Regions from separate parts of the Clostridioides sp. LIBA-2809 genome, predicted to be linked through region 1. Evidence: riboswitches for the same ligand, from Rfam matches in the RefSeq annotation. Region 1 holds a riboswitch; each other region holds the start of a gene.
What was found. Region 1 has a riboswitch for S-adenosylmethionine ahead of ACTG44_RS09695 (O-acetylhomoserine aminocarboxypropyltransferase/cysteine synthase family protein). Riboswitches for the same ligand answer to the same signal wherever they lie in the genome.
Positions count from the first base shown of each region.

Region 2: another riboswitch for S-adenosylmethionine. It lies ahead of ACTG44_RS07810 (methionine ABC transporter ATP-binding protein); the one in region 1 lies ahead of ACTG44_RS09695 (O-acetylhomoserine aminocarboxypropyltransferase/cysteine synthase family protein).
Region 3: another riboswitch for S-adenosylmethionine. It lies ahead of ACTG44_RS06075 (homoserine dehydrogenase); the one in region 1 lies ahead of ACTG44_RS09695 (O-acetylhomoserine aminocarboxypropyltransferase/cysteine synthase family protein).

Region 1 covers NZ_CP197004.1:2,014,564-2,022,993, forward strand. The annotation lists gene ade (adenine deaminase) at 1-1,684, shown strand, start outside; gene bcp (thioredoxin-dependent thiol peroxidase) at 1,947-2,411, shown strand; gene yaaA (peroxide stress protein YaaA) at 2,421-3,164, shown strand; gene ACTG44_RS09690 (cation-translocating P-type ATPase) at 3,291-5,948, shown strand; SAM riboswitch class I at 6,002-6,104, shown strand; gene ACTG44_RS09695 (O-acetylhomoserine aminocarboxypropyltransferase/cysteine synthase family protein) at 6,212-7,477, shown strand; gene ACTG44_RS09700 (homoserine O-succinyltransferase) at 7,499-8,389, shown strand.
Region 2 covers NZ_CP197004.1:1,622,276-1,630,705, forward strand. The annotation lists gene ACTG44_RS07780 (ABC transporter ATP-binding protein) at 1-155, shown strand, start outside; gene ACTG44_RS07785 (NrtA/SsuA/CpmA family ABC transporter substrate-binding protein) at 189-1,142, shown strand; gene ACTG44_RS07790 (DUF3793 family protein) at 1,237-1,833, opposite strand; gene ACTG44_RS07795 (hypothetical protein) at 2,079-2,678, shown strand; partial or broken gene ACTG44_RS07800 (DUF4097 family beta strand repeat-containing protein) at 2,884-3,207, opposite strand; gene ACTG44_RS07805 (hypothetical protein) at 3,295-3,462, shown strand; SAM riboswitch class I at 3,637-3,743, shown strand; gene ACTG44_RS07810 (methionine ABC transporter ATP-binding protein) at 3,861-4,826, shown strand; gene ACTG44_RS07815 (methionine ABC transporter permease) at 4,819-5,475, shown strand; gene ACTG44_RS07820 (MetQ/NlpA family ABC transporter substrate-binding protein) at 5,512-6,303, shown strand; gene ACTG44_RS07825 (sensor histidine kinase) at 6,451-8,430, shown strand, end outside.
Region 3 covers NZ_CP197004.1:1,253,455-1,261,884, reverse strand. The annotation lists gene ACTG44_RS06075 (homoserine dehydrogenase) at 1-1,084, opposite strand, end outside; SAM riboswitch class I at 1,187-1,293, opposite strand; gene ACTG44_RS06070 (YhbY family RNA-binding protein) at 1,385-1,753, opposite strand; gene obgE (GTPase ObgE) at 1,783-3,060, opposite strand; gene rpmA (50S ribosomal protein L27) at 3,171-3,461, opposite strand; gene ACTG44_RS06055 (ribosomal-processing cysteine protease Prp) at 3,475-3,792, opposite strand; gene rplU (50S ribosomal protein L21) at 3,807-4,118, opposite strand; gene ACTG44_RS06045 (Rne/Rng family ribonuclease) at 4,219-5,640, opposite strand; gene ACTG44_RS06040 (TIGR03936 family radical SAM-associated protein) at 5,658-6,359, opposite strand; gene ACTG44_RS06035 (TIGR03960 family B12-binding radical SAM protein) at 6,361-8,205, opposite strand.

The DNA of each region.
Region 1 (8,430 bases):
GAGACAGTGTGATGTAGCAAGTGGAAGAGATAAAGCTGACATTGTACTTAAAAATGGAACAATCATAAATGTATTTACAGAAGAACTGATAGTAGGAGACGTGGCAATAGTGGAAGATACTATTGTTGGTATTGGCGATTACAAGGGGAATGTAGAAATTGATTGTAGTGGTAAGTATATATCACCTGGCTTTATTGATGCACATATGCATATTGAATCTACAATGGTAATGCCAATTGAATTATCAAAAAAATTATTAAAATCAGGTACGACAACTATCATAGCTGACCCACATGAGTTGGTTAATGTAAAGGGAGCAAGTGCAATAGATTTTTTATTAGAATCGACAAAAGATATACCACTTAATGTATATATTATGATGCCTTCATCTGTACCTGCCACAAGATTTGAAACTAATGGAATAGGTAAATTTAGTGCAAAAAACATGGAAAAGTACATAAACAATCCTAGGATTTTAGGTTTAGGGGAGGTAATGTGCTTTAATGATGTTATAGATTCTGAAAAAGAAATCTTAGAAAAACTAGAACTTTTTAAAAGTAAAATTGTAGATGGACATGCACCAAATATAAGTGGAAAATCACTTCAAACATATGTGTGCGCAGGAATAGAAAATGACCACGAATGTATAACTTTTGATGAAGTATATGAAAAATTGAGAGCAGGTCTAAAGATTTTAATAAGAGAAGGTAGTGCAGCGAAGAACTTGAAATCCATAGTAAATGGATTGTTAAAGTATAACTTGCCAATTGAAGAATTTATGTTTTGTACAGATGATAAGCATTTAGATGATATAGAAAAACAAGGTCATATAAGATGGAATATAAAATGTGCAATTGATTTAGGAATGGAGCCTATCAAAGCCATAAAGATTGCAACATATAATTCAGCAAAAGTATATGGGCTAAAAAAGATTGGAGCAATAGGAGCTGGTTATAAGGCTGATATTGTTGTGCTGAATAATTTAAATGAAATGGAAGTAGATACTGTCTATAAAGATGGTAAGCTAGTAACTAAAGAAATATTCTCTAATTATAATTATGAAATTAAAGACAAAGAGTTACTTAATACAGTTAAGTTTAAAGATATCAGCAAGGAGAAAATACAGCTAAAATCAAATACAAAAAATTATGTAATGGAAATTGTACCTTATCAAATTTTGACAAATAAATTATATGAATCTATACCAAATGTAGATGGATATTTTGTTCCAAATGAAGATTATTCAAAGCTTTGTGTTGTTGAGAGACATAGAATGACTGGAAACATATCAATTGCTCCACTAAAAGGATTTGGTATAAAAAATGGAGCAATAGCTACTACTGTGGCTCATGATTCTCATAATATAATAGTTGCAGGAGATAATGATGAGGATATAATAATTGCAATAAATTATTTAAAAGATATTCAAGGTGGTTATGTAATTGTATCAAATGGAAAAGTTCTTGCACACTTAAGTCTTCAAGTAGCAGGACTAATTAGTACTCTTCAGGCTGAAGAAGTGCAAGAAACGACTGATAATATGTTGGAGATAGCAAGAAGTATGGGAGTTCCAAAATATGTAGACCCTTTTATTACACTTTCTTTTATGGCACTTCCTGTTGTTCCACAAATAAGACTTACTGATTTGGGTTTGTTTGATGTTGAAGAATTTAAATTTATATAGACTATGAAAATGGTAGTAAATTGACAGTATTTAATATATATTAAATACTGTCAATTTTAATTAATGGATTAGTTAATCTGATTTTAAGTTTAAATACTTTAATCGAGATATTTATGGTATATTTTTAGAATATAAATATTATGAAAATTATATATTGATGAGACTTTATATATAAAAAATAAAAAATTTTATTTATGTACAGATATATAGGGTAATAATATATAATATAAAATTATCAATAAAAACAAAAGGAGAGATATTTATGTTGAGTATAGGAACAAAAGCACCAGAATTTACATTAGAGGATAAAGATGGAAATAAAGTAAGTATGTCTGATTTTAAGGGAAAAAAAGTAGTAGTATATTTTTATCCTAAAGACAATACACCAGGTTGTACACGTCAAGCTTGTGCTTTTAGAAATGCATATGATGGATTTAAAAAGGATGATGTACAAGTTATTGGTATAAGTAAAGATAGTATAAAATCACATCAAAAATTTGCAGAAAAACATGAACTTCCATTTATTTTACTTTCTGACCCTGATTTAGTTGCTATTAAAGCATTTGATGTATGGAAAGAGAAAAAAATGTATGGAAAAACTGCATTGGGAGTTGTGCGTGCAACTTATATCATAGATGAAAATGGAATTATTGAAAAAGTCTTTGAGAAAGCAAAACCAGATACAAATGCACAAGAAATTCTTGAATATTTGGAAAAACAGGAGTAATAAGAATTTATGATTATAATGTTATCACCAGCTAAAAATATGAAGCATATAGAAGCCTTTGATAGAGATTTGAGTTTACCCTGTTTTATAGATAACACAAAAGAAATAGTGGAAAATATAAAGGCATTTAGCATAGAAGATTTTAAAAACAGAATGAAAATCAATGAAAAATTAGCTATATTAAATAAAAATAGATTTGAGAATATTAAGTTTGATACACTTGGAAGCCCTGCAATCTTAACTTATGATGGAATTCAATATAAAAATATAGAGGCAGATAGTTTTACAAAACAAGATGAAGAGTTCGCAGACAATTGTATTCGAATCATAAGTGGATTGTATGGGGTTATAAAACCGTATGACAGTATATATGAGTATAGATTAGAAATGCAGACAAAATTACAGGTACGTGAATTTAAGAATTTGTATGAATATTGGGGAAATAGCATATATGAACAATTAATCAAAGAAAAAAGGGCTATCGTTAATTTGACATCAAATGAATACAGTAAATCCATAGAAAAATTTATTAAAGATAGTGATACATGCATTACATGTACTTTTAAAGTAAGTAAAAATGGTAAATTAAAAGTTGAATCTACACAAGCAAAGAAAGCTAGAGGGATGATGGTAAAGTATATTGTAAAAAACAGAGTAAGAGATACTGAAGAACTCAAAAAATTTAATTTAGGAGGATATAAGTATCAAGAAAATTTATCTGATAATGGTGAGTACATATTTGTAAAAGAGTAGATTTTTATTAAGCATTAAAAAGTATTGTTAAATTTAGGTAAAATATACTTATTGTGTATTGAATTGAACTTGATTTTAAAATATAATTATTCTTAAATCAAAAAAAGAAAGGAGTGATCTTCCAAAATGGAAAATCACAAACAGATGCCTTGGCATTCAAGAGCAACTCATGAAATTTTAGAAAGTCTAGATTCATCAGAGGAGGGGCTCACCGATACCGAGGCGGAAAAACGGATTAAAGAGAATGGTTTAAATGAACTGAGAAAAAAACCACCTAGAACAACTTTACAAATGCTTTGGAGTCAAATTACAGATGCTATGGTTTTAATACTAATAGGAGCAGCCATATTATCCTTGATATTTGGAGAATTTACAGAAGCTTTTGTAATACTAATAATTGTAACAGTAAATGCAGTTATTGGAATTGTTCAAGAAAAAAAGGCAGAGTCATCGTTAGAAGCATTAAAAAATATGAATTCACCTATAGCTCGTGTTATGCGTGAGGGTGAAGAAAGTGTTATTCCAGCAAGTAATCTTGTAGTAGGAGACATTGTTTTTTTAGAGGATGGAGCGATGGTCCCAGCAGACCTTCGTTTGATAGAAACATCGAGTTTAAAAATTCAAGAAGCTTCATTAACAGGAGAATCTGTTCCATCAGAAAAAGATTCAGATACAATCTTATCTGAAGAATGTGTATTAGGAGACCGTAGCAATATGGCTTATACATCCTCAATCGTCACATATGGTAGAGGTGTAGGTGTTGTAGTTGCAACTGGTATGGATACAGAAGTGGGTAACATAGCACATCTTTTAGATTCACAAGATGATTTTGATACTCCTATAAAACGTAAACTTAATACTGTTGGAAAGACATTAAGTGTCATAGGTATTATTGTATGCGTTGTTATATTTGCAATAGGTGCATTTTATCAGAGACCTCTCTTGCCAATGTTTATGATTGCAATTTCCCTTGCCATATCAATTATTCCAGAGGGATTACCTGCAACAGCTACTATTGTAATGGCTTTAGGCGTACAACGTATGGCTAAAAGAAATGCTTTAATTAGAAAATTACCTGCTGTTGAAACATTAGGAGGAGCTACAGTAATATGTTGCGATAAAACTGGTACATTAACTTTAAATAAGATGACTGTTACACATATTGCTGTAAATGGAGATTTTGAGTCTGGAAAAGTTACATCAATAGACACTGCATCTGAAAAACATCCACTAGTATATAAAGAAATTGTTTATGCTGGTGCACTTTGTAATGATGCGTGTATTAATCCAGATAAAACAGATGAAATATTAGGTGACCCAACAGAGGGTGCATTAATTTTTATGGCCAACAAATTTGGAATAGATCAAGAAGCTCTTGAAGAAGAATATCCACGTGTATTTGAACAGCCTTTTGATTCTGATAGAAAATGTATGACAACTGTTCATAATATAGATGGAAAGATTACTGCTTATACTAAAGGTGCAGTAGATGAAATTCTTGACTTATGTACTAAAATATTAACATCAAAAGGCGAAAGAAATATTACCGAAGTGGATAAAAAGAATATACACGAATTATGTCTTACTATGTCTAAAGATGCATTGCGTGTACTTGGTTTTGCGAAGCGTGAGATTTCATCTATACCAAAAGAAGATAATGAAAACATAGAATATGATTTGACATTTATAGGTATGGTTGGTATGATTGACCCTCCAAGAACTGAGGTAATTGATGCAGTAAATACTTGTAAAGAAGCAGGTATAAGAACCATAATGATAACAGGTGACCATAAAGTTACTGCCACAACAATAGCTCATGAATTAGGAATATGGAATGAAGGAAATACTGTTATATCTGGTGATGAACTTGATAATTTAAGTGATGATGAACTAGATGAAGCTGTTAAAAAAGCTACAGTATTTGCACGTGTGTCCCCATTTGATAAACTTAGAATTATACAATCTCTAAAAAGAATTGGAGAAGTACCAGCAATGACTGGAGATGGAGTAAACGATTCTCCTGCCTTAAAATCTGCTGATATTGGTATAGCTATGGGTATAAGTGGTACAGACGTTGCAAAAGATTCTTCTGATATGATTTTAATGGATGATAGCTTTACAACGATTGCTTATGCAATAAAAGAAGGTAGACGTGTATATAGAAATATACAGAAAGTTATACAATTCTTACTTGTTGGTAATATAGCAGAGATACTTACATTGTTTGTTGCAATATTATTAAATTGGGATACTCCACTTCTAGCAGTTCATATTTTGTGGGTAAACCTTGCAACTGCTACACTTCCAGCCCTTGCGCTTGGAGTTGACCCACCAAGTAGAAATATAATGAAGCATCAACCAGTAAAATCAACGACCTTGTTTGAAAAGAACCTTATACAAAGAGTAGTTACTCAAGGTATATTTGTGGCAATAATGACTATTTTAGCATATAAAATTGGTCTTAATATAGAAAACCATGCTGTAGGTCAAACAATGGCATTTTGTGTATTAGCATTTTCACAAATGTTAAGAGCTTTTAGCCAACGTTCAAATACAGATTCCATGTTTAACAAAAATAATGGTAAGAATCCATTTCTTTTAATTTCATTTTTAACTTCTGCGTTACTAATAGCAGTAATACTATTTGTACCTGTTTTTAGAAATGCATTCAGTTTAACTATTTTAAATGGTTCAGAATGGCTTATAACAATTAGTTTAGCCATAATGTCTGTAGTTCAAGTAGAGATTGGAAAATTTATTAAAAGAAAATTTTTAAAAAAATAGTTGACAAAATTAGGAAAAATATATAAGATATAAAACATAGAAAAATTAAATAAATCTTATCCAGAGAGGTGGAGGGACTGGCCCTATGAAACCCGGCAACCAGTATATTTATATACATTGGTGCTAAATCCTGCGGCGAAAGCTGAGAGATGAGTATAATTAAGCTTATACAGAGCCTGAGTTATATACTCAGGCTTTATTTATTTTAAATCTCATCTGATAAATAGTTTAATTTTTTACTAAAATCTAAGGGGGATACAAAAATGTATAATAAAGAGACAATATGTGTGCAAGGAAATTACAAACCAGGAAATGGAGAACCAAGAGTTTTACCTTTATATCAAAGTACAACTTTTAAATATAGTAGTATAGACCAACTTGCTGAACTATTTGACTTAAAAGTTGATGGACATATATATTCAAGAATAAGCAATCCTACTATTCAAGCTTTTGAAGAAAAGATAAGTCTACTAGAAGGAGGAGTATCTTCTGTGGCTGTGTCATCAGGTCAATCTGCAAATATGTTAGCAGTTTTAAATATATGTAAATCAGGAGATAGTATACTTTGTTCTTCAAAAGTATATGGAGGAACATTCAATTTATTAGGACCTAGTCTTAAAAAATTTGGAATAGATTTGATATCATTTGACTTAGACTCAAGTGAAGATGAAATAGTAGCACTTGCAAATGAAAACACTAAAGTTGTGTTTGCAGAAACACTTGCAAATCCAACTCTTGAAGTTATAGATTTTGAAAAAATAGCAAATGTAGCTAAGAGAGTGAATGTTCCATTTATAGTCGATAATTCACTAGCATCACCAGTGCTTTGTAATCCTCTAAAATATGGAGCAAACATAGTTACTCATTCTACTACAAAGTATTTAGATGGCCATGCTTCAAGTGTTGGAGGAATTATAGTAGATGGAGGAAACTTTAACTGGGATAATGGGAAGTTTCCAGAGTTGGTTGAACCAGACCCAACATATCATGGAATAAGTTATACTCAAAAATTTGGAAATGCTGCATATGCAACTAAGGCACGAGTTCAACTACTTAGAGATTATGGAAATTGTTTAAGTCCATTTAATGCATATCTTACTAATTTAAATGTTGAAACACTTCACCTTAGAATGGAGAGACATAGTGAAAATGCACTTAAAATAGCCAAATTTTTAGAAAAACACGAAAATGTAGATTGGATTAACTATCCAGGACTTGAAGATAACAAGTATTATGAGAATGCGAAAAAGTATCTATCAAAAGGATGTAGTGGAGTTTTATCATTTGGAGTAAGAGGTGGGCTAGAAAATGCCAAGAAATTTGTGGAGAAATTACAGATAGCATCTTTAGTTACACATGTTTCAGATGTAAGAACATGCGTTATACATCCAGCTTCAACTACTCATAGACAATTAACAGAAGAACAATTGATTGCATCTGGAGTATTACCTTCACTAATAAGATTATCCGTTGGAATAGAAAATGTAGAGGATTTAATAGCTGATTTAAATCAAGCTTTAAATTTCTAAGAGAAAGAGAAGTGAAAAGATATGGCTTTAATACTACCAAAAGGATTACCTGTTATTAATAAATTATTGGATGAAGGAATAGATGTAATTTACAAAGAAGATTTTAATAAAGAATTAAAATATGAAAAAAGTATAGATACAAAGATAGCTATATTGAATTTAATGCCTATAAAGATGGATACAGAATTAGATTTACTTAGAAGGATAGACAAAACAGGATTCAATGTATCTGTGGAATTTATTAAAATCTCAACAAGAGAAAGTAAAAGAGTATGTAATGAATATGTTAAGGATTTTTATAAAACATTTGATGAAGCCAAAGAAGAGTACTTTGATGGCTTTATAATAACAGGAGCTCCAGTTGAACAAATGGAGTTTGAAGAAGTTGATTATTGGAATGAACTAGAAGAAATTATGGATTATTCTAAAAGAAAAACTAAATCTACATTATATATATGTTGGGCGGCTCAAGCAAGTCTTTACAAATACTACAATGTAAAAAAACTTCCATTAAGTCAAAAATGTTTTGGAGTATTTAAGCATAAAGTAGATAAAAATAGTAAAATAGTAGATGGATTTGAAAAAGAATTTTTTGCTCCACATTCAAGACATACTACTATAAATACTGAAGCTCTAAAAAATAATAAAGAATTAAGTATTGTAAGTCATTCTAAAGAAGCTGGTCCTTATATAATTACAAATTCAAGAGATGTATTTGTAATGGGACATGGTGAATACGATAAGTACACTCTTGATAAGGAATATAAGAGAGATATAGATAGGGGCGATGAAATATCAATACCTCAAAACTATTATATTAATAATGACCCTTCAAAAGAGCCAACAGTCAAATGGAAGAAACATTCTGAGTTATTGTTTAGAAATTGGATAAAAAATTATCTACTACAATAAATTTAGGATAGTATATAAAAACTAATTAAATAAGATATAGA
Region 2 (8,430 bases), 390 kb from region 1:
AAGAAGCTATGGAAATAGCAAAGAAAATAATTGTTTTTAGTAAAAATAAAGGGATTAAACAGTTTAGTGTCGAAGATGAATATAATAGAGATTTAACTAAAAGCTATTATATAAGCTTAAAAAAAGAAATATTAAGGGAATTGGGGGAGTTTTAATTGATTAAAAGAAATAAAAAAATTTTAGCAGTAATGACATCTTTAGTAATGGTGTTGGTTGGTACTGTAGGATGCTCAACAAAAGATGAGGACAAAGATGCACCTGCAAAAAAAGAAGCTAGTTTACCAAAGGAAATAAATCTGACTTATGTAAAATCACCACTTAATGTTCCTAGTATACTGGAAAAAAAGGATGACTTATTTGGAAAAGAATTTAAAAAGGACAATATAAAAGTTAATTTTCATGAATTAACAACAGGACCAGAGCAAACTCAGGCACTAGCTGCAGGGGAGATAGACTTTTTACATGCTTTAGGTGGAACATCTGCAATAATAGCTGCTTCAAATGATGTTGGTCTTAAAATTACAAATATTTATAGTAGATCACCAAAAGGATATATGCTTATAACTAATAACGAAAATATTAAATCTATAAAGGATTTAAAAGGCAAAAAAATAGTAGGGCCAAAGGGAACTATACTTCATCAATTATTAATTGCTGCACTTGCTAAGGAAGGTTACACTATAGACGATGTTGAATATGTAAATATGGATATTCCTGGTGCTGCTTCTGCATTAGAAAGTAAAAGTGCTGATGTAGCTATGCTTGCAGGTCCAACTGCATTAAAAACAATAAATTCAGGTGCTAAGATGATTGTAAATGGAGAAGGATTAGTTAGTGGAATAATAGTTACTGCTGTAAGTGATGATTTTGCTGAAAAATATCCTGAACTAGTAAAAAGATTTATGAAAGTTCATGAAGATACTTTAAAATATATGGATGAAAATAAGGACAAAGTAATGGATGTTGTATCTAAAGAAGTTGGATTATCTTTAGATGAAACAAAAGAAATGTATTCTTGGTATGATTTTAGTTCTAAAATAACAGATAAAGATATAAAAGAGTTAGAAGATACACAAGAATTCTTGATGTCTAATGGAATGCAAGAAAAGAAAATAAATATTAAAGATATGTTGTACAATTAAAATTAGAATATTGAAGTAAAAAATACACCCTTATTTATTATGGAAACAGCATAGTAAAAGGGTGTATTTTTTATTGTCATATATAAAAACACAATTAAAAACAACTTACTATTTTATCTACACTTATGTAGTCTAGTAATTTTCTCATTTTCTTACGATGAAGTAAAAATTTAGAATACGTGTCTTCTGATTGTTTTGTATCTCCATAAACTTTCCAATATTTAATCATAGAAACTTCATAATTACTATATCCCATAAAGCCAATTACATCTTTAAGAGGATATCCTAAAAAAATTCCTATTTCATCAGGGAAAGTATCACCATTAAGTTTATTTACTAAATGCTCCAAATAAGCATTGACATTCGTATTTTGTTTATATCCTAGAAATTTTAAAAAATTTACTGTTTTTTTACATTTTAATCTTTCTGATAATGCATTTTTGTTTACAAATAAGATTTTTAATCCTTTTTTCTTTTTATCAATAACTATAAAATCTATTTTTTTACATTTATATAGATATTTGTAAATGTCACTAATCTTTTCCTCTCTATTTACATCAGTAAATGAAATATTTATTATTTCAGCAGGTTTAGAACCTAAAAAAACTGGACCTAAAACTTCTAAAAGCCATTTTATATATGATGATTCAATTTTATTTTTACAACAAAATTGTGAATTACAACAAGACATAAAAGATAACCTCCTTCAAATGAAAATTAATATCAATTAATTAAATTATACTATGAATGATAATCAATATCAACAATAAAATTATATTTTTTTCATTTAGTTGTTTATTTATTATAATTTCCAAAAAAATAAATTATAACTTGTTTAATTTTAGTAAATAAAAAATAAAAATATAGAAATACTAAATTAAGAAAGAAATATATTAAATTTTTTTGTAATACAAAACATCTAGGAGGATAATAAAAATGAAATTAAAAAGAACTTTATTTGTAGGACTAGCGTTAGTATTAGCTATAGGAATGACTGCATGTACTAAAAAAACAAAAGAAGCAAGTGAGAATGCAGGAAAAAATCCCAATGAATCAGTAAATAACAATGAAGGTTATATGAATTATTATTCAACAAGTTATAACGATTATATAGCAGGTTTAAATAGATACTCTATTTATGATACTCCAGAAAGCATAAACAATCAGTTTAAGGATAAAGAATATCCAGGAAATGAAAAATACTTAAATGATGTAAAGGCTGCGTACAAAGATAGTAGAGATAAAATACAATCATTTGTAACATCTCTTAAAAAAGATGGTAAAACAGAAGATACAGAATTAAAGAAAATGAATGATGAATTAATAACTGAAGGTGAAAGATTAGTAAAAGATATAGATGAAAGAATAAAAAAATTAGACAATGTATCTGATGAAGATATGAAAAAAGGTCAAAATGACTTTATGAAACTAGTTCATGGAACAGAAGATGTTGGAAATGATATAGGTAGTGGTTTTAGAAAAATGATAAAAGATATGAATGATAGACTAGGAATAACAGGAAATAATAAAAAATAATATAACAAATACCTAATTATAAAATGAAAAAGTTTTAAAACATATAGAAGCCCTGAAGATATTATCTTTCTTGGGCTTCGTATTTTTTTATATCAAAATCCAATACAATAATTAAGTCGAATATCTTAATTCCTCAATAATATTAGCAAATTGGTATGATATCTAAGAAGACATTGATATTTTTCATCATAAAATATAAGCACTATCATTTTGTAACCTTAATATTTCCAATATTGCTTTCAACATTAATTTCTATATTAGGATGACTACGAATTCTCCATTTTGCTGTCTTTTTCTCAATAATAATATATTTTTGAAAATTGATTGGAATTAAGCTATTTTTTGTTTTTGCTATAAATTCTAACTCTAAATCTTTAGGAAGTATAATATTAATCTTGTCATTTTTATTAAAGAATGAAAGATTATTAATTACTTTAGTATATTCGATATTTAAATTACCAGAATTATTGGATTTATAATTTCCTGAACCAACAGCAGATTTTATATCCACATTCCCACTAGTGGAAGTATATGTAACATTTCCATATAGTTTGTCACAAGTGACATTGCCACTGAACGTTTAAAAGAATTTTTACTGGCAAGAGGGTTAAAAGTTTTGTCTAATCGTGGTTATATAGATATGCATATACCAAAATATACTCTGAATTGGGTAGCTGAGTATTTGTTGTCTTTTGTAAATAATACTACAATAATAGAATGTATGCAACTTAAATCTTTAATAAAGTCTAAGGTGTTAGAGTTATGTAATCATCATTGCCTTTAAGTCATTTGAAAATACAGGGGTTTGCAAGCTATAAAATCAATAAAAAATAGATATTTATTTTTCACTAAAAGTAATAAAAAATAAGAAATTTAAATAAATTCATTGACAAATATTATTAATGAATATATCATATATAACATAGCAACAAATGATAATCAAATTAAATTAAATAACGTCTTATCAAGAGTGGTGGAGGGACTGGCCCTTTGAAACCCGGCAACCAGTATATTTTATATACATTGGTGCTAAATCCTGCAACTAATATAGTTGATAGATGAGTATAAATAGCTTTCTAAGCCTGAGTTTATACTCAGGCTTTTATTTTGTTAGATACAAATTAAAAGACATAAGCTAGGATAAACATAAAAACTGAGCAGAATATATGGGGAGGAAATTTTATGATTAGCATAAAAAATGTTAATAAGTATTATGGAAAGATTCAAGTGCTTAAAGATGTAAATATTGAAATAGAATCTGGAGAAATTTTTGGAATAATAGGTCATAGTGGTGCAGGTAAATCAACACTACTTAGATGCATAAATGGACTGGAAGAATATCAAGAAGGTAATGTACTTGTTTCTGATAAGGAAGTAAAGTCATTAAATGAAAAGCAGATGAGAGATTTAAGAAAAGAGTTAGGTATGATTTTTCAACACTTTTCATTACTTGAGAGAAGAACTGTATTTGATAATGTAGCATTGCCATTAGAATGTTTTGGATATACAAAATCAGAAATCAAGAAAAGAGTTTTAGAGTTATTAGAAGTAGTTGGAATATCTGAAAAGAAAAATGATAAACCTAGAAATCTAAGTGGTGGTCAAAAACAGAGAGTTGCAATTGCTAGAGCTTTGGCACTAAATCCACAAGTACTTCTTTGTGACGAAGCAACTTCAGCATTAGACCCAAATACTACAAAATCAATTCTTTCATTACTTGAAGATATAAATAAAAAACTAGGAATAACAATAATAGTTGTAACTCATCAAATGGAAGTTATAAAACAGATTTGTGGAAGAGTAGCAATAATGGAAAATGGAGAAGTTTTAGAGGTGGGAGATACAGAAGAAATTTTCTTAAGAAATACTAAAGGACTTAGAAAATTAATCGGTGAAGAAAGTATAATCTTACCAAAGGGAACAAATATAAAGATACTATTCCCTAAAGATATTTCTAATGAAGCTATTATTACAACTATGGCAAGAGAACTAAATATAGATGTTTCTATAATATTCGGTAAATTAGAGCAATTCAAAGAAGATATTTTAGGCTCACTTATCATAAATGTTTCAGATAAAAGTGGAGAACAAGTAAAACAATATCTAACTAGTAAGGGCATAAGATGGGAGGAAATGATAAATGAATAGTTTAATCGACTTTTTGACAACACTATTTCCAAATGCATTGTTACAAACTTTGTATATGGTTATAGTACCAACTATAGTGGCAACAATATTAGGATTTATACTAGCAATCATATTAGTGGTTACAAAACCAGATGGATTAAAACCAAATAGCACAATAAATAGTGCTTTAGGGTTTATAGTAAATATATTTAGAAGTTTCCCATTCATGATACTTATAGTTGCAATGATTCCAATAACTAGATTAATCGTTGGAACAAGTATAGGAGAAACTGCTGCAATAGTGCCTATAACTATTGGTGCAGCACCATTTATCGCTAGAATTATAGAAAGTTCACTAAATGAAGTTGATAAAGGATTGATAGAAGCTGCAAGATCTTTTGGAGCTACAAAGAGACAAATAGTATTTAAAGTTATGATAAAGGAAGCCATGCCTTCAATAGTATCTGGAATTACATTATCAATAATATCTATACTTGGATATACAGCTATGGCAGGTGCAGTAGGAGCTGGAGGATTAGGTAATATAGCACTTATTTATGGATATCAAAGATTTGATACAGCAGTAATGGTGTATACAGTAATAGCACTTGTAATATTAGTTCAGATAATACAAGGTATAGGAAATCTAGCTTACAAGAAACTAAAATAACTTAATCATAAACATTTTAAAGAGGGGGAGTAAAAAATGAAATTAAAAAAATTATTATCAGTAGCATTGGTATCAGCAATAGCAATATCAGCAGTAGGTTGTTCAAACAAAGAGGATAAGAAAATACTAGTAGGAGCTTCATCAAATCCACATGCAAAGATATTGGAAGTTGCAAAGCCATTATTAAAAGAAAAAGGATATGATTTAGAAGTAAAAATATTTGATGACTATGTACTTCCAAATACAGCTTTAGATGAAGGTTCTTTGGATGCTAACTTCTTTCAACATATTCCATTTTTAGAAGAAACTGTGAAGGAGAAAGAATATAAACTTACGTATACATCTAAAGTTCATATAGAGCCAATGGGATTCTATTCAGAAAAAGTTAAGTCATTAGATGAAATAAAAGACGGAGCAGTTATAGCTGTGCCAAATGATGCAACTAATGGAGCTAGAGCACTTAAATTATTAGCAAAAAGTAAATTAATAGAAGTAAAAGATGGAGAGCTTATAACTAAAAAAGACATAACTAAAAATCCTAAAAATATACAAATAAAAGAAATGAATGCAGAACAATTACCAACAGTATTAAAAGATGTTGATGGAGCAGTTATAAATTCCAATTATGCTTTAACAGCTAACTTAAATCCTACTAAAGATGCTATAGTAATAGAATCAAGCGATTCTCCATATGTAAATATAATAGCTTGTAGAGAAAATAATAAAGATAGTGATAAGATAAAGGCTTTATCAGAGGCTATGAACAGTAAAGAAGTTAAGAAATTTATACAAGATGAATATAAAGGAAGTATAGTGCCAGCTTTCTAAATTGAATATGCAAAATCTATAAAATGAGTAAAATTAAAAATATTTACTCATTTTTTTTTATAACTAGAAAGTGACAAATTTTTTGGAAGAATTGTGGTAACATATTTATAGGTAAAACTATATAAAAATGAAGAAGTGGTGGGGAATATGGAATCTAAGGGAACTTTAAGCAAGAATAAGGTCTATATACTGGCTAATGGGGTATTTTTGATTATTGCAATTTTAAATATAAATTTGTATACAGTTTCTATAAATATGTATAGGATAATTTTACTTTGGATATTTGGGTATTCTATAGTTTATATAACTAGTTTCAAAAAAGACGAATTTATAAATATATTAAAAATAGGATGTCTCGTATTAGTTTTTGTAAGTATTTTAGGAGTAGCAGATTTAAAACTTCAAAAATTCCAAATTGTGCTACTCAATCTAAGTATAATTAATATGTCTACTTTTATATATTTAACCATTTCTAAAATAAAAAAATTGAGAATAAGCCCTGTATTAATTTTTTATGGTGCTTTTGTCATAGTAGACTATTTTATAAGAAATATTTTTAGTGATTTTAATTGGAATATGATTATTATATTAGTTAATATTGCTATGTCGTTATTTAATTTGTTATATTTATTGAATAAATTTGATAGTACAATTGAACACTATAAGTTAATAAAAGATTTATCATATTTTGCTTTTTTTACAACAATTATAGGATTTATAGCAATTTGTTTTAGTACAGTAGATACAGATAGGTTAATAGGAGTAGTGTATTTATTATTATGTAACCATACTTATTATGTATATGTATACAGTTTCAATAATAGAATAGTATATCCATATTACGAGCTTGATTATATAAATAAAAAATTAAGTAGAAAGTCAGAGCAACTAGGGAAGATAAATTTAGCAATAGAAAAAGATATGACTATACAAAGAACATTAAAGAATTATATAGACCAAAGAAAAGAGTTATTGAGACAAGCTCTTGATACAATACCAAATGTGTGGATAGTAACAGATTATGATTTTAATATAAGCTATACAAATAATAAATTTAAAAATGAGTTTTCAAAAGATATGAGTAATTTTTATAAAATATTAACTTTTGTCAAAGAAGATAAAAATGTAGCTAAAAAATTAAAGAAGTTTGACAATGATATAAGTATAATTGACAAGCAGGTAGAATTAAATGATAAAATCTATTTATTGAGTTTAAGTAATAATAAAGAAGAAAGTAACTACTTAATAAGCTTAAATGATATTACAAATGAAATCAAAATGGATGAAGAAATAAGACATATAAATAAAGATTATGAAAATATTATATTAAATATTCCATCTCCTATACTTGTAAGAAGTGCTGAAGGTGGTATAAAGAAGAATAAGATAATAAGCATAAATAAGAAATATGAAAAGAGCTTTAAATGTAATTCAAGTGATTTAGTTGGCATGACATTAGAACAATATTTTGAAACTTTCAATATAGATTTCTTTGATAATAGATCATTTAAGAGATTAAATCTTACACAAGAAAAGAAAGCTGAAATAGTAAGTTATAATGATACAGCAAACTGTATAGTTAATTTTGTAATGTCTGACTCAGAAGGTGAAGACCGTGTTGAAGAAGTTAGAGTTGGAGATTATTGGTCTGATAATAAGCTATTTAAATTGCTTACGTTTAGAGATATAACTAAAGAAATAAATATACTTAGAATAGTAAATGAACAAAAGGTAATATACGAAAAATTACTAGATGCTATACCAGAAGCTATTTTTCTTGAAGATTTAAGTACATCAAGAGTTCTATATACAAATAGAGCTTTTAGAGAACTATTTGGAATTTCTAGTGACGTATTAGGAGTTACAACACAAAAATATAGAAATATATTAGTAAAAAAATACATAAATAATTTAAATATAGGAGAGAGAGAAAAGAGTATTCACATAGTAAACGAAAATAATCATATTAAAGAAGTAAAAATGATATCAAGAACATTGTATTTTGGACAAAAAAGAAGTAGAGTGAGAATTATTAAAGATTTAAGTGTGCAAAGAGAGTCTGAAAGACTTAAGAAGGCATTAATAAAACAAAGACAATATGACCAAATGAAAATGGAGTTTTATGCT
Region 3 (8,430 bases), 760 kb from region 1:
CATCTATAATGTCATAGCTATCCACATATTTATCTAAACATTTTAAAATTCCATCTTTATCATATCCATCAAATCTAACTACAGCACTACATTCATCTTCTATAAGTCCACTTAAATCCAACTTTCCTTTTGAGAAAGACTTTATATTTGCATTTCTATTATCTATTATATCTATAATATCAGCATAGACAGCACTACCTGTTGCACCTCTTCCAGCTCCTTTACCCACAAAAGAAAGTTCACCTACTGAATCACCTACTAGAATCACTACATTAAACTCATTATCTATTTTTGAAAGCATATTATCATTATCAACCAATGCTGGTCTAACAAACCCACTTACTTCTCCTGATTCATACTTACTTCTAGCAACTAATTTTATCTTACAATTTAATTTTTTTGCGTATTCTATATCTTTTTCATCTATTGAAGTTATTCCTTCTAATAATAAATCTTTCCAATATACTATTTTTCCATAAGATAAAGTAGATAATATAGATAGTTTTCTAGCACTATCATATCCTAAAACATCTGCATCTGGGTTAACTTCTGCAAATCCCAATTCTTGTGCTTGTTTTAAAGCTACATCATACGGTAGATTTTCATCATACATCTTTGATAATATAAAATTACAAGTTCCATTCAAAATAGCATTTATACTCTTTATATTATTACCTTCTAATGATTCTATCAATGGCTTTAAAACTGGAATACCACCTGCTACAGATGCTTCAAATTTAATGCTAACATCATTTAAATTGGCTAATTCTATAAGGTCGCTACCTCTCTCTGCAAGCAAGTCTTTATTGGCTGTTACTACATGTATTTTTTTATTTAATGCTCTTGTTACATAATCAAAAGCTGGATTCAATCCTCCAATTACTTCAACTAGTATATCAATATCCTTATCAAATATATCTTCTATATCTGTTGTTATCTTATCAAAATACTTTTTAGACTTATGTTTCTCTTTATTTTTAACTAAAATTCCAACTATTTCTATATCTCTTTTTGAAGTATTATTTTCTATTAAATCAATTAATCCACTTCCTACTGTTCCATACCCTAATATTGCTATCTTCACTGTTACATACCCCCATCATTTTGATTATATTAAATTATTTATATGTATAAATATACTAATTAAAAAAGCTTGAGTATAAACTCAAGCCATATGACGGGTTTATACTCATCTTTCAGCATAACTGCTGCAGGATTTAGCACCAATGTATAATAAAATATACTGGTTGCCGGGCTTCATAGGGCCAGTCCCTCTGCCTCTCTTGATAAGATTGCTAATTTAAATTTATGTTTAATAGTATAATACAATTTTTGCCAATTGTCACTATTTTTTTAACTTATTTTACTAAAAGAATATATACTATTATCTAGCTGCTCTTTTAGTTGGTTTACCTTTTTTTGTAACATTATTATTTTTAACCTTGGCTTTTGCCTGTTCATGTCCTGGGAAAAGTATCTTAGGTTCCTCAACATTTCTCTTATAAATAGTAAATTTAAAACCAATAGCTTGCACAAATTCAGCTCTTAAAGCTTCACATACTGCATTAGCAGTTTCTTTAGCATCAAGACCTGCATTTTCTAGTATAGTAACTTTTACTAATTCTCTAACTCTTAACATATCATCTAATTGCTCTAAGAAACTTTCTGTGACACCTTCTTTACCAATTTGTGTAGTAGGTTTTAAAGTATTTGCCAAAGATCTTAAATACGCTCTTTGTTTTCCTTTTAACATATCCTCACCTCTATAATCCTATACTAAAATTAATTGTAAAATTCAAATTCCAATTCGTAAATTCTAACTACATCTCCATCCTCTATTCCCATTTCTCTAAGTCTATCAAACACACCTTGACTTTCCATAGCTTTTTGGAAATATTGAAGAGATTCCATATCATCAAAATTTACAGAATACATTATTCTTCTAAGTGCTTTACCTGTAACTACATACACACCATCTTCAATATCTATACTCAATTCTTCTTCAGTACCAATATCAAGTTCTGGTCTGTACATTTCTTCTTCTGAAACTAGTTCCACATCTTCTACTTCTTTTAAAAGTTTAGAGACATAGGCTATTACATCATCTATTCCTTGACGAGTTGCTGCAGACATTTTAAATACTGTATATCCTCTGCCTTCTAACTCATTCTTAAATGTATCAAACTTACTTTCATCTTCTAGTATATCAAACTTATTTGCAACAACAACTTGTGGTCTCTTTGAAAGCTTTTCATTGTACAATCTAAGTTCGTCATTTATCTTGTCAAAATCTTCAATAGGGTCTCTACCCTCTAGTCCAGATATATCTACAATATGTATCAATACCTTTGTTCTCTCTACATGTCTTAGGAATTCATGCCCTAATCCTATACCTTCAGAAGCACCCTCTATAATTCCAGGTATGTCTGCAAGTACAAAACTATCTCCAAACTTAGTTTGAACGACACCTAGATTTGGTGTTAGTGTTGTAAAATGATAGTTTGCAATTTTGGGTTTAGCCTTAGTTACCACTGATAGAAATGTTGATTTACCTACATTAGGAAATCCTAAAAGACCTACATCTGCTATCATTTTAAGTTCAAGAGTTACCCATCTTTCTTCTCCATCTGTACCAGATTTTGCAAAAGCTGGAGCTTGTCTTACTGCATTTGCAAAGTGTTGGTTACCTTTACCACCTATACCACCTTTTGCAACTACAGCTATATCTCCTTCTTTCTTTAAATCTGCCAATACAAGGCCTGTAGCCTCATCTCTTATTACTGTACCTGCTGGTACTTTTAATACTAGATTCTCTCCATTTTTACCAGCTCTTTTACCTTTGCTTCCGTCGCCACCATTTTGAGCTTGATATTTTTTTTGGTACTTAAAGTCCATTAGAGTTCTAAGACCCAAATCAACTTCAAATATGATGCTTGCTCCACGACCACCATCTCCGCCGTCTGGTCCACCAGCTGGAACATATTTTTCTCTTCTAAATGCTACCGAACCATTTCCACCATTTCCAGCCTTAACAAATATTCTTGCCTTATCTATAAACAAATTCTTCACCTACTTAATTAAAAACTTTTAATTAGCATTACCAAAAACACTATTATAAATTCATCAGTACTATAAGAAAAAGGAGTGCCTCAACACTCCTTTTATGTATATTACTCAGCTATTGCTACTGGATATATACTAACTTTTTTTCTCTTCTTGTCTTTTCTTTCGAATTTAACAGTACCATCAACTAATGCAAATAAAGTATCATCGCTACCTTTTCCAACATTAGTTCCTGGATGTATTTTAGTTCCTCTTTGTCTAACTATTATACTTCCAGCAGTTACTAATTGCCCATCGAATCTCTTAACACCTAATCTTTTAGATATAGAATCTCTACCATTTTTAGAAGAACCTACCCCTTTTTTAGATGCTAATAATTGTAAATTCATGTTTAACATATGGAGTCACCCCCTACTTTTTTAAAATTTTTATATTTTTTGGGTATTCCCGTTTAATTTCTTCAACCGCTAATTGAAAGTGATTTAGTAATAATTGTGCATCTTTTATATGTATATCTTTAACTATACATTCTATATGACCTTCTTCTCCTACTACTTTTTCAAATTCAATCTTTTGTAATTTGTCTAAAGAATTTATAACTGCAATAGCATTAGATGTAACTGCAGCACACACTATATCATAGCCTATTTCATCAAAATCAGCATGTCCCTTTAAACAAAAACCTTGTATCAAGAAATCATCATTATAATAATATTTTACCTTTATCATAACTTAACCAACAACTAAGCGTTTATTTTTTCTACAACTATCTTAGTGTATGATTGACGATGTCCTTGTTTTCTTCTGTAATCTTTTTTTGCTTTATACTTGAAAACTATAACTTTCTTAGCCTTACCTTGTTCAACAACTTTAGCTTGAACAGATGCTCCTTCTACTACTGGAGAACCTAATTTTAATTCTCCATCTTTAGAGCAAGCTAATACTTCGTTTAAAGTAACAACATCACCTGCGTTAGCTTCTAATTTTTCAACGAATAATACATCACCTTCAGAAACTTTATATTGCTTTCCACCAGTCTTTACTATAGCGTACATTAAATACACCTCCTCGGCCTCAAACTCGCCAGTACAAGGTACTTCATTTGAAGATTTAAACCTTTACTGTGCGGCATTACAATTATTAATTATAAAATATTTACATTTTATTGTCAACTATTTTATCGAAAATAACATTAGTTTTATTGTGTTTTAATGTAGCATTTGCGTTTAAAGAAATCTTTATATTATATTTTTCACCAATTTTATCAATTATATCCATATAATATTCTTTTATTTGTTCAAAAATAAAATCATTAAACTCTATTATTATATTTTTATAGACTGTATGCTCACTTATTCTCATAATTTCTTTTTCAATGCCATCTACCATATGATGTATAGATTTTATCGTTTGTGCACCATCACAACATGGACAAGACATTAGATAATACTTATCAATAGACTCTTTTTCTCTACGCCTTGCAACTTCTACTAAACCAAGCTTCGTCATACCTAACACTTCAGCTTTTCGTTTATCTTTATTAAATTCTTCCTCTAAGAGGTGTAAAACTTCATTTTGATGCTTCTTCTTATGCATGTCAATAAAATCAATTATTATTATTCCAGCTATGTCTCTAATTCTAAGTTGCCTTACAATTTCTTTTGCAGCTTCAATATTAGTTTTATAAACAGTCTCATCAAGTTTGCCAGTTCCAACAAACTTACCTGTATTTACATCTATGACTGTAAGAGCTTCTGTCTTTTCAATTATTAGATAACCTCCACTCTTTAACCATACCTTTTTATTTAATAACTTCTCTATTTGAGATTCTATTCTATATAAATCAAATACATCTCTATTTTCTTCAAGGCATAGTTTATCAGCATAAGTATTGTCTATTCCCTTCAAAATAGACTTGAGTTCACAATATCTATCATAACTATTAGTAATTATAGATTCAATATCATCATTCACATTATCTTTTACATATTTAGTTGCAAAATCTAAGGATTTATATAATAATTTTGGTCCAATACCAAGTTTATATTCTTTTAAAATGTTTTCATACTTTAATTTCAACTCTTCTATATCTTTTTTTATTTCATCATGAGTGCAACCTTGAGCCTCAGTCCTTATTATTAAGCCTAAATTTTCTTTATTTACTGCCTTAGTAATTTTTTTTAATCTAAATCTTTCTTTTTCATCAGTAATTTTATTCGATATTGTAGTTCTATCATTGGAAGGTATATAGACAATATACCTTCCAGAAATACTAATTTCAGTGTTTAATTTTGCACCTTTAGTTCCTATTTCTTCTTTATTTACTTGCACTAGAATATCTTGACCAGATTTTATAGTACTTCCTTTTTTCAATTGTAAATAAGCAAGTTTTTTAAAGCCAATATCTACAAAACAAGCTTCTATTCCTGGTATAACTTTTTTTACAATTCCACGGTATATATTGGATACAGTCTTTTTATTTAAATTATCCTCAACAAAAAGTTCTACTAACCTTTCATCTTCAAGTACTGCTGTTTTCTGAGACCCTACTAAGGACTCGATAACTATCTTTTTCACAACTTCACCTCTCGAGCCTACATAGGAGTCACTAATTCACCATCTTCTAATACATATAAATCTCTTCTCAATATATCAACATCTAATGGGTCAACATTCAATTCAAACATCTCTAATATTTTTGGAATAAGTATATTAGTATTTAAATTAGTCTTTGAACCTGTAGCTATAGTAGCGGTAAGAGTAATATATTCATCTTCTAAATTTAAAACATCAAAAGTTCTTATCATAGGTCTTATATCAACTTCTACCATCTTCCCTTTTTTATTCTTTTTTGTTATAATTATTTCTTTATTATTCATAAAATCAATTACTTTTCTTTTTACAAACTCTTTAGTTAGAGGTCTTTTTAACTCTATATTAAACAGATATTCTCCATAATCTATCACAGAAGAAAGAGAAGGTGTTTGTCTATCAATTTCTTTTGCTTTGATAAATGCTATTCCATCTGGAAGTTGAACTGATACTTTACTTAAGAACTCCTCTACTGATAAATCATCTTCTTCTATCTCAATATCTACATACTCTCCCTGACTTTCTGTTCCTAAAGCCAAAGCATTACCATAACTCATTTTAGGATGAGGATTAAACCCTTGAGAATGTGATAAGTTTATTTCAGCTCTCCTAAATGCTCTTTGCAATAATCTCTGAAGGTCAAGATGTGATATATATATCATATCGCCTTCCTTTTTAAATTTTACTCTTATTATTTTACTCATATTAGCAAAGCCCCCTTCCTATATCATGTATATTTATTCCACAGCCATTACAATTATGTCTACAATCAGAAGTGATTTTTTCTTTTTTAGCATTCTCATCTTCTCTAATTAAGAATTTTTTATTAACACCTACATCTATATGGTCCCAAGGAAATACTTCTTCATAAGTTCTATTTCTATGTGCATAAAAATCTATAGAAAGATTATTTTTTTCCATAGCTTCCTTCCATATATCCAAATTAAAGTGTTCTGCCCATCCATCAAACTTTGCACCTAGTTTAAATGCATCATATATAACTTTTCCTATCCTTCTATCCCCTCTAGCTACTACAGCTTCCATCAAGCTAGTTTTTGAATCATGGTAATTGTATTTTATATTGTTGTTTCTCAATTTATTTACTAAGTGTCTTTGCTTCTCAACTACTTCTTCTGTAGTATCTTGTCCATGCCATTGGAAAGGTGTAAATGGCTTTGGTACAAATGTAGAAGTACTTACTGTAACGCTAAAACTTCTCTTTAATTTACCTCCATTTACTTTTCTGTAAATATCAATAACCTTATATGCTAATTTAGCTATTCCATCTAAATCATCATAAGTCTCAGTTGGTAAACCAATCATGAAATATAGTTTGACACTATTCCATCCCATCTCAAAAGCTCTTTCTGTTGCATTTTCCAAATCTTCTTCTGTGACACCTTTATTTATAACATCTCTAAGTCTTTGAGTTCCCGCCTCTGGAGCAAAAGTAAGTCCAGACTTTCTTACTTGTTGTATTTTATCAGCAATTTCCATTGAGAAGTTATCTAATCTAAGAGATGGAAGAGAAATCCCTATATTATTAGAAGCATACTCGTCTACCAAATAATCAGTAAGCTCAGATAATTTGCTATAGTCACTTGTACTAAGTGATGATAATGATATTTCATCATATCCAGTATTTTTAACTAATTTATCTAATATTTCTTTAAGTCTTTCAACACTTTTTTCTCTTATTGGTCTATATATCATACCTGCTTGACAGAATCTACATCCTCTTGTACATCCTCTGAATAATTCCAACACTATTCTATCATGAACAGTATCTATATAAGGTACTATTAGTTTCTCTGGATAGTCTACAGTTTCAACATCTTTTATTATTCTCTTAGTAGGATTCTTAGGAACTCCATCTCTATTAGGAGTTACACTTTGAACTGTACCATCTTCATTGTATTTAACATCATAAAAACTTGGTATGTATACTCCCTCTATACTTGATATTTTATATAAAAAATCTTCTCTAGTCGTTTTATTTTCCTTCCATCCTTTATACTCATTTACTACTTCTAAATTGACCTCTTCACCTTCACCTAATATTACTACATCCACAAAATCTGCTAAAGGTTCAGAATTATAGGCACAAGGGCCACCAACCATTACAAATGGGTCTTCCAGTTTTCTTTCCTTTTTTAATATTGGTATATTTGCTAAATCTAATATATTTAAGATATTAGTATATGAAAGTTCATATTGAAGTGTAAAAGTAACAAAATCAAAGTTTGTTATAGGCTCTCTTGACTCTAATGCAAATAATGGTATGTTTTTTTCTCTCATTATATTTTCCATGTCAACAGCAGGAGAATATACTCTCTCACAAAATACATCTTCATCTTTGTTTATTACATCGTATAATATATGACTTCCTAAGTGACTCATACCAACTTCATATAAATCTGGAAAGCAATGTGCGTATCTTATCAATTCACTATTACTAGTATCTTTATGAATTGAATTTATTTCATTTCCAAGATATCTAGCAGGCTTTTCTACTTTTTTTAAGATTTTTTTCAAGTCTACTTTATTCATTTATCCAAATTCCTCCAAACAAGCTCTTTATTTTTATTCTTATTTATAAGTAATATTATACACGATAAAATATTTTCTATCAAAAATATAACTAAAATATTGAATTTAAAACCTATATTATTCACAAAATAGAATGTCTAAAAAATATTTAATAATATTTTCCATTAAATTTTTATTAAAATGCAGATTTTTTATCAAATATGATATATTATAAACATAAACTAT